DNA from 2 places in the Shewanella sp. ZOR0012 genome. Region 2 is predicted to be linked to the other one. Evidence: predicted binding sites of a transcription regulator. Region 2 holds the regulator's gene; the other holds the start of a gene.
The links. Region 2 encodes MetJ, which represses methionine synthesis genes. Its sites were predicted from a motif close to TAGACGTCTAGACGTCTA; they were not measured.

Region 1: a site for MetJ is predicted at 1,891-1,908, ahead of msrA (peptide-methionine (S)-S-oxide reductase MsrA). Genes of this name have one in related genera too.

Annotation. Positions count from the first base shown of each region.
Region 1 covers NZ_JTLE01000094.1:874,474-879,309, forward strand. Annotated here, with positions in the region: gene L976_RS05675 (thiamine pyrophosphate-dependent dehydrogenase E1 component subunit alpha) at 1-445, opposite strand, end outside; gene astE (succinylglutamate desuccinylase) at 608-1,642, opposite strand; gene msrA (peptide-methionine (S)-S-oxide reductase MsrA) at 1,921-2,400, shown strand; gene pgm (phosphoglucomutase (alpha-D-glucose-1,6-bisphosphate-dependent)) at 2,522-4,174, opposite strand; gene seqA (replication initiation negative regulator SeqA) at 4,244-4,795, opposite strand.
Region 2 covers NZ_JTLE01000094.1:1,793,139-1,797,974, forward strand. Annotated here, with positions in the region: gene nrfD (NrfD/PsrC family molybdoenzyme membrane anchor subunit) at 1-560, shown strand, start outside; gene L976_RS09500 (sulfite exporter TauE/SafE family protein) at 735-1,478, opposite strand; gene metJ (met regulon transcriptional regulator MetJ) at 1,586-1,900, opposite strand; gene metB (cystathionine gamma-synthase) at 2,123-3,286, shown strand; gene L976_RS09515 (bifunctional aspartate kinase/homoserine dehydrogenase II) at 3,298-4,836, shown strand, end outside.

The DNA.
Region 1 (4,836 bases), 920 kb from region 2:
TTAACGCCGCGCTGCCATAGTGGATTGGCATTTGGCGACCTTTACCTAAGTCCTTCTCATTACTGAACATTTGGTTCATAAACTGTTCAGTGGTAAAGCCGCGATAACGTAGCGCCGCATGTTCACGGTATTGCGCGAGGATCACATCTTCTTGATCAAGTGCGGCCACGCTACCGACGATCGCGGCTTCTTCACCGGTGCAGGTCATATAGAAGCTGATCCGTCCCTGACGCTGTGCGCCAAGCATACGTTCATCGAGTACCCGCGTGAATACGCAAGTATCGTAAATTTTGGTGGCTAAGGCTTCATCTATTACAGGCAAAACCGCGGTTTCATAGGTAGTGCCGTCTGCTTGTAGAATTCGAAGGATAGGAATGTGAAGCGATGCCTTATCCAAGAAGCCGACACGGTGCACTGTATCAGTGTTGAGTGTTGCTTTGCTCATATTGTGCTCTTGTTATCTCGTTACGCAGCAGAAGAACCACTGCGCCTAATTTATACGAATATGCCGGATGAACATTACGTTAACGTAAACTACCTATCAACCGTTGGCACAGTTCAAATGACAACTAATCCCCTGTTTGCATGTATATATTGCTTTACAAACTTAACGAACATTCGGCGCAACTGAGGGGATCAGACAAATCACCGTGCGATTGCCGATGGGCACCTTAGCATTGGGGAAGACAATCGCTTCAAATTCCTGTTCGACTTTAATTTCCTGCCCACCCTCTCGGGCCAATACAAAGCCTTTAGGGAAAGCTCGGAAATTTTCGACATCGGTCGCGAAGGTAAATTCAAAATCATCAAAATGTTTGTTGATCACCCGACACACTTGATACAGATTCACCTTATCCGCTGAGAATGGCTCAAGCGCTAAGGGTTTGTCTGTGATAAGACGCATAAACATCTCTTGGGCGGCAATAAAACGCGTCATATCGTTTTGCCCCATGGGATACACCTTACCTAATTCAATGGTAAAGGCATCGGCGCCATATTGCTCGGAGGAAAAATAACTAAAAGTAGTTGTCGGCTCATGGTGAAATAACACAGTATCGACGCCACTGGCCGCTAAAAACATGATTTGCTCGGCGCTGTAAGCACGGCCGGGACGATAGGGATAAATCGCAAACTTTTCGTGTTTAGACGCCCGCATCGCCGTGTGTAAATCGTAGTGAATTCGCTGGCGCCCTGCGGCTGCGCCCTTAAAGAAGCGGTCAACATAGGCTTCTAATTTTTTTGCCCGCACCCGCTCAGGATTCACTAATCCCGGAGGATTTGAATGCTCGCCACTAAAGAGACGATTCATGTTCTCGTCGATAATGCGAGTGCCGTTATTAATCGCTAAAGGGTTACCAATAAGAAAGAGCGTGCGTTGTTTGGCGATGATTTTTTGTTGGAGAAGCTGTTTGATTAAGGTATTGCAGAGTTCGATGGGGGCGGTTTCATTGCCGTGGACACCGCAGGAGAGAATGACATCCTTACCTTGGGCTTGTGCAGGCTCAAAAACGATGACGCCCGTGTCCCACACCTCGACTCGAGTATGTTCCCCTAAGGCGAAACTAAACTCATCTCCGATGGTTTCAGGATTAGCGAGGGTCAGCGCGAGAAAATCCTTCGAATCTAACAGAGCTTGTAACACAGAATTCTCCTTATAATAGCGTGTTAAAGACGGGAGTGATGGCAATAACTGCCTGTTTCATTGCACTTATCGCTACCCGCCTTAAAAAGCGCATCCATACTAACACAAGTTTTTGGGCCGTTACTCTGTCATTCTGGTCAAACAAGCGCATTTCGCGGCAAAACAACAGCATCTTAGCCGCATTTGGTCGACATAGGATTAATTTTGTCGACACACTTGCTTTTAGGCATGAGTTTTATCACAATTCTTAGCCATCTAGACTTCTATCAGGATTTATCATGGCGTTAGCAACTTTTGGTGCCGGCTGTTTTTGGGGCGTGGAGTATTTCTTTAGACAAGTCAACGGCGTGACCAACGCGACCTGCGGCTATATGGGTGGCAATAATGAAGCGACCACCTATGAGGAAGTCAAAAAAGGCAAGACAGGTCATGCCGAAGTCGTACAAGTAGAATTTGACCCTGCGATTGTCAGCTACGACGAGTTACTGGATGTGTTTTGGAAAAACCACAACCCGACCACGCTCAATATGCAGGGCGGCGATATTGGTACTCAATACCGCAGTACCATTTTCTTCCATGATCGTGAGCAAAAAGCGGCGGCAGAAGCCTCAAAACTGGCCTTTGCCCGTTCAGGTCGTTGGGGATTGCGTCATATCGTCACTGAGATTGTGCCGTTACAGCAATTCCATGTGGCAGAGGAATATCATCAAAACTATATCGATAAGAATAACTTACCGAGTTGCCATATCGAGTACTAGGCTTAGCGATTCAGCTCAAACCTGAATAATTTGACCTTACAATCGCTGCAAATAAAAACGCACTCATAGGATTTCGATGAGTGCGTTTTTTTATCGGTAAAAAGAATGCGTAAACGCTAAATCAGGCGCTGAGGGCCTTATCGATCAGGGCTTGTGCGTCCTTAATGATATCGGCAAGATGTTGCTCACTGATAAAGCTCTCACCGTAAATCTTGAATAACGCCTCAGTGCCCGATGGCCGCGCAGCAAACCAACCATTGGCCGTGGTCACTTTAATGCCACCAATTGAAGCATTATTGCCAGGTGCATGGGTCAATACAGCCTCAATGTTCTCACCCGCCAGCGTAGTGGCGTTTAAGGTCTCGGCATTAAGCTTGGCAAATTTGGCTTTGTTCTCAAGGCTAATTGGGCTGTCGATACGCTTGTAGAAGCTTTGACCAAATTGCGCCACTAATTCTTGATGGCGTTGCCCCGGCGTTTTACCTGTGACCGCAAGCATTTCGGCTGCGAGCAGCACTAAAATAAAACCGTCCTTGTCAGTACACCAAGTCGTGCCATCACGGCGCAGGAACGCGGCGCCCGCACTCTCCTCACCGCCAAAGGCAATGGTTGCCTCAGCTAATCCATCGACAAACCACTTAAAGCCAACGGGGACTTCGAGTAATTTTTTGCCATGGAAGGCACAGATTTTATCGATAAGCGCGCTCGATACCAATGTCTTACCAATGGCTAAGCTATCGCTCCACTCTGGTCTGTGGGTCAGCAGATAATCAATCGCTACTGCTAAATAGTGGTTGGGGTCCATCAGCCCGGTGCCCGGACACACGATGCCGTGTCTATCGTAGTCAGGATCGTTACCCACACATAAATCGAAGGATTCTTTATGGGCCAGTAAACCTGCCATCGCATAGGGAGAAGAGCAATCCATGCGGATCTTGCCGTCCTTATCCAATGACATAAAGCTGAAGCTTGGATCGACCTTATCGTTAACTAAAGTGATATCAATGCCATAGTGCTTGGCAATCGGTGCCCAATAATGAATACCGGAGCCGCCTAATGGATCGACACCCAGCTTAAGTTTAGCCTTAGCGATAGCATGCATATCGACGACATTGTCTAAATCCGTCACATAGGGCGTGATTAAATCAATGACATGCACATAACCCGAAGCCAATGCATCTGCATAAGCGAGCTTATTAACGCCCTTGAGCGCTGCGCGCAGGTAATCATTAGCGCGGGACTCAATCCACGCAGTGATATTACCTTCAGCAGGGCCACCATGGGGTGGATTGTATTTAATCCCACCATCCTGCGGTGGATTGTGGGATGGCGTAATAATCAAACCATCGCTTAACGCGGCACCACTCAGTACCGCCTCGCGATTTGCACAAATAATCGCATGCGACACCACAGGCGTTGGCGTAAAACCATCATGTTGCTGGATATGAACTGTCACCTTATTGGCTGCTAACACTTCAATCGCTGACACATAAGCCGCATAAGATAAAGCGTGGGTATCGATACCTAAAAACAGCGGGCCTTCGATATTCACCGATTGGCGATAATCGACAACGGCTTGGGTAATCGCCCAAATATGGTCTTGGTTAAAGCTCCCTTGAAATGCAGTTCCGCGATGGCCTGAGGTCCCGAATGTCACACGCTGCTCGGCAGCATCCACATTGGGTTTGATGCTGTAATAATGGCTCATCAGCTTTGGAATATTCACCAGATCCGTCTGACTCGCGGTTTGTCCTGCCCGTTGATGTATTGCCACCTGATCCTCTCCTACTGGAAAATCGGTTATTAAATGGAAACGCCGCATCATTGCTGCGTCGATAAATCGTTATACGCGTTCGGCAATGCCGTTGGCAATTTGGGCATCACAGCCCAATTGCACCAAGGCCTCGGCTAAAATTGTCCGTTTTTTTGCAGTATTGTTGTTGGTCGTTACCCAAAATCCGGTATTACCGATTTCCTTCGGATTTGCGGTGGCGCTAGCCTTGAGTAACTCCTCACGAGAGCGCGCAAAGTAGAGACGATCGCGCCCTTGGATCTGTAAAATTTGCGAAAACTGGGCTTTGTTAAGTTGATACAAGCTCTCGAGCAAAAATAAGAAGCGGCCCACCGCGCCTTTTTGTTGTTCTAACTTATGTTCATCAACCAATTGATTAAAATCGGTGACAGACTCGAAGCTTTCTACTTGCGGAACGCTCTGTGGCTCAGGCGTTACCACCTCTAAACTCGGTTGGCTGATAGACTGTGGCTGTGACTGTTCAACCGCATCGACGGACAGGCCGAGTAATCGACGGAGAATATCAGAGGCACTCTCACCAATACGTTCCGTTTTGCTGGCAATATGACGATAGAGCTCTTCATCCACTTCGATGTATTTCATAACCTTATTATCCTTTGTTATTCGATAGGCTTACCGAAAAA
Region 2 (4,836 bases):
TCCTCGCGCCTATCGCTAAGCTGCTGATGCCCTTTAGAAAGCTGATTGAAGTGCTATTGTTTGTTCTCGCCATTGGTGTGGGCGCTTACACTGGCTTCTTAATCTCGGCGATGAATGCCTATCCGATGCTAAACACTGCGGTATTGCCTGCATTGTTCTTGGTTTCTGGTTTATCAGCGGGCGCTGCGGCCAATGCGGTGCTGGCGCTGGTGATGTTCAAAACCGATAGCCACGACAAGACCTTAGCTAAAATGCATGGCTTAGAGCTGCCAGTGATGGCCATCGAAATCATGTTCCTGTTTATGTTGTTCTGCGCCTTGTACTTTAAGGGCGGAGCGGCGGCTGCGGCGCTGGCATCACTCACCTCTGGCGTGTGGGCAAGCGTATTCTGGATTGGCGTGGTCGGGATTGGCTTTGGTGTGCCATTGCTGTTTATGCTGCTTCCCGCAGCGACTCGCCACACTAAGGGCGCAATGATTATGGTGGCCTGTGCCAGCTTAACTGGCGTGCTCGCCCTGAGACACTTTATTGTGTATGCAGGCCAAAGTTACCTGAGCTAAGTGATGTTAGCGAATGCTCTAACCCATGGCATTCAAACTAGCGCAACAAATATGAGTATTACTTTAATGCGATTAAGTGATACTCAAATGGGTTACAACACGCATCCCTGCAAGCAAAAAGCACCGTTAAACGGTGCTTTTTTATGGCTGCGATTGACTGCAATTGGCAGGAGGTTATTGCGGTAATAACTCAATCACTGATTTGACCGTGAGCACTAAGGCGCTGATAGCGCAGAGGGCTAAGGTCGCCATCTTGGTCTTATGTTTATCCACATTTCCCACCAGTTTGCCCGCCACGAGATAGCCTAAAAAGACCGAGGGCAATAGCATTAGCGACAGCCAAAAGTGCTTGATTTCGAGTAGGCCCGTCACCCCAAGAATCGCCAAGGCAATGGTCGAACTAAAGATAAAGAAGGCCGATAACGCTGCGCGAAACTGCGAAGCATCCTTACCCGCCAATAAAATCGCCATCGGAGGGCCACCAATGGCGGCGATATTGCCAAAGATCCCCGAGACGACTCCCGCGCCAAATAGCGTCGCTTTATTCACTGGCAGGCTGAATTTATACAGGCTCAGCACCACGGCAACCGTCACAATCGCGGCAATTGCTAAACCAAGAATCGGCTGCGGCGCAAACAGCAACAGGCTGGCACCGATAAAGCCACCGGGCACTCGACCGATGAGCGCGTATTGCAAGCCATTGAATTCTAAATGGCCGCGTTCACGCAATAGGGTGAGTAGCGCGATGGAAAATCCCATCACAATCACGGGGGCGGGCACTAATTGGGGATCGACGATATACAGCAACGGACTGGCGACCACGGCTAAGCCAAACCCAATCAGACTCTGGGTGAGGGCACCTAAAAACACAATCACAGACGCAATAGCGAGCGTTTGTGGATCGATCAAGGAGAACATAGGATTCCATCAAAACAAAATAGGGATCGTTACTTTAACCCACCACGCCTGATGAGCATTAACGATCCCTAATAATTAGTTACGGCAGGATTATGGACGCTTAAGCGTTATTCCATATCTTCCCACTCGATCCCCATTTCGTCCATCAACCGCTTCGCTTCAGCGGGGATGCTGTCTGGGCACTCTTTCGACAGATCGGCATCATCAGGCAGAGGCTGGCCGGTGTAGGCATGCAAAAATGCTTCGCACAACAGTTCGCTATTCGTTGCGTGGCGCAGGTTGTTGACCTGACGACGCGTACGTTCATCCGTGAGGACTTTTAGCACTTTGAGCGGAATAGACACAGTAATTTTCTTTACTTGTTCATTCTTCTTGCCATGTTCAGCATAGGGGCTGATGTATTCCCCATTCCATTCAGTCATTGACTCACCTGTTATAACGCTAAATTCGGGGCAGATTTTAAACCCTTACAGATTACAGTCAAATTATTGCTACTATTTCTTAGCGATTGCAAACAGATTTCTTTATGTTTAGACGTCTAAACGTCTTAACGCCTATTGACGATACCACTGGGCTTAGGTACATTTAGACGTCCAGACATCTCTTTGCGAACTTAGGAGTTCCCGATGACCGCAGGCAAATTAGTGACCGAGCGTCAATTAGCCACATTGGCCGTTCGTCAGGGTATCGAAAGCGATACTCAATATGGCGCCGTGGTGCCGCCAATTTACCTATCGACTAATTACGCCTTCGATGGTCATAAAAATCCGCGCGAATTTGACTACAGCCGTTCCGGCAATCCAACTCGCAGTATTTTAGGCGATGCCTTAGCAAAGCTGGAAAAGGGCGCAACCGGTGTGGTGACTTGCACTGGCATGGCAGCCATTACCTTAGTGACCACTTTACTGGGCCCCGATGATTTACTGGTGGTGCCTCACGATTGTTACGGTGGCTCTTACCGTTTATTCACCAACCTCGCGAAAAAAGGCCAATTTAAACTGCTGGTGGTGGATCAAACCGACGGCCAAGCGCTTGCGCAAGCGATTGCCCAGCAACCTAAAATGGTGTGGATTGAAACTCCATCTAACCCTTTGCTGCGAGTCGTCGATATTGAGGCTATCGCGAAGGCAAGCCATGGTGTGGGCGCGTTAGTGATAGTGGACAACACTTTCCTGTCGCCGATTTTGCAGCAACCGCTATTGCTCGGCGCCGATATCGTTATCCACTCCACCACGAAATACATTAATGGCCATAGTGATGTGGTGGGCGGCGCGGTGATCGCCAAAGATCCCCAAATTGGTGAGACCTTACATTGGTGGTCGAACACCTTAGGCTTAACAGGTTCTGCCTTCGACAGTTATCAAACCCTGCGCGGCCTGCGTACTTTAGCTGTGCGCATTCGTGAGCACCAAAGTAATGCCGAGCGGATTGTGGAGTTACTGAGTAACAGCCCAGTCGTGAGTAAAGTGTATTACCCAGGTCTTGCGGATCATCCCGGTCATGCCATTGCCGCCAAGCAACAAAAAGGTTTTGGCGCTATGCTGAGTTTTGAGCTTAAGGGCGGCGAGGCCGAAGTGGTCGCCTTTTTAGATGCGTTAAGTTTATTCAGCGTGGCTGAGAGTTTAGGTGGCGTTGAGAGTCTCGTAGCCGTGCCCGCGACCATGACCCACAGGGCGATGGAGCCGCAGGCGCGTTTTGAAGCTGGCATTAAAGACACCCTATTACGTTTGTCGGTTGGTATTGAAGATGCCGATGACTTAGTTGCAGATATTCAAGCAGGATTGGCCGCCGTAGCGGCTTGTCAGTAGAGGAATAATAGATGGCACGTTGTCACTTACATAAATTTGGTGGTTCCAGCTTAGCCGATGCCGATTGTTACCGCCGAGTCGCCCATATTCTGTTAACCCATGGCCACAGTGATGATCTGGTGGTGGTGTCTGCCGCGGGTAAAACCACTAACTTTTTATATAAGTTGTTGTCACTGCGCGACAGCAACCAATTATGGCAAGAAGAATTACAAGTCCTTATCAGCTATCAGCAAGGCTTGATTGAGCAGCTGTTATCTAACGAGCAAGCGCGGGATTTACGTGAACGTTTAACCACGGATAAAGCCCAGTTAATCAGTCTATTATCTTTAGATGTACGCAACGATTACCAAATTAACCATGTGGTGAGTTTTGGTGAGCGTTGGTCGGCACGCCTGATGGCAGCGCTGCTGCGTGAATCGGGCGTGGCCGCAAGCCATGTGGATGCCTGCTCGATTCTCGTAGCCGATGAGGCCGCTGTGCCGCAAATTCGTGTGCAAGAATCCCGCGCCAAAGTGCAAGCCTTACTGGCGGCCCACCCTAACGAGCGCCTAGTGATCACCGGTTTTATCTGCGCAAACGAGCGTGGCGATACCTTGCTGCTTGGTCGCAATGGCTCTGACTTTAGCGCCAGCTTAATTGCTAGTCTTGCCGACATTGAGCGCGTGACCATTTGGACCGACGTTGAAGGGGTCTTTAACGCCGATCCAAACAAAATCAACGATGCAAAATTACTCAAGAGCATGTCCCTCGCTGAAGCCGACCGCTTGGCGCGTTTAGGCTCACCCGTGTTGCATTCACGCACTTTGCAGCCGCTGTTTAACACTGAGGTGAGCTTGGCCGTGCGTTCAAGCTATGCCTCCCACACCGACTTTACCCTGATTGCGCCCCATAGCTCCTCAGCGAGTGCGCCCGTGGTGACCAACCTCAATGCCGTGGTGTTATTTGGCTTTAAGATCGCGGGTGATGTGGCCAGTCTGCTCGAGCAATTGGTGGAGGCGGGATTAACGCCACTGGCACATTGGGTATCGGCGCATCAACGGCTTGAGCTTGCCTATACCGCTGAAAACCAAAAACAAGTACAAAAATTATTGGATGCGCAGGCCGAAGCCCTCGGCATTAAAGATCTGCAAATTAATACCGAGCTTGGCTTAGTGGCGCTCGTGAGTGCCGATGCCGAGCATTATCGCCGCAGCTTTGCCCGCTTATTGAGCCGCGATGCTAAGCCCTTGTTCAGTGGTGATTTAAGTCTTGTGACCTTAGTGCCACAGTCGCAGGTTAATCTGCTGACCCAAAAAGTGCATCGCCGCTGTGCTGGCCCGCGTAAACGCATTGGCGTATTGCTGCTGGGCGTGGGCAATATTGGCGAGGCGTGGGTGAAGCTGTTTAAGTCAGTCTCTCCCTCGTTAAATCAAGAGCTTGAAGCGCAAGTCGAGTTAGTCGGTCTGGTCACTTCCAGTAAAGCTTTGATTAAGTCCACTGGTGTGGATTTGGAAAACTGGCAGCAGGAATTTGATAACGAAGCCACTCCTTGGCAGTATGAGCATCTATTT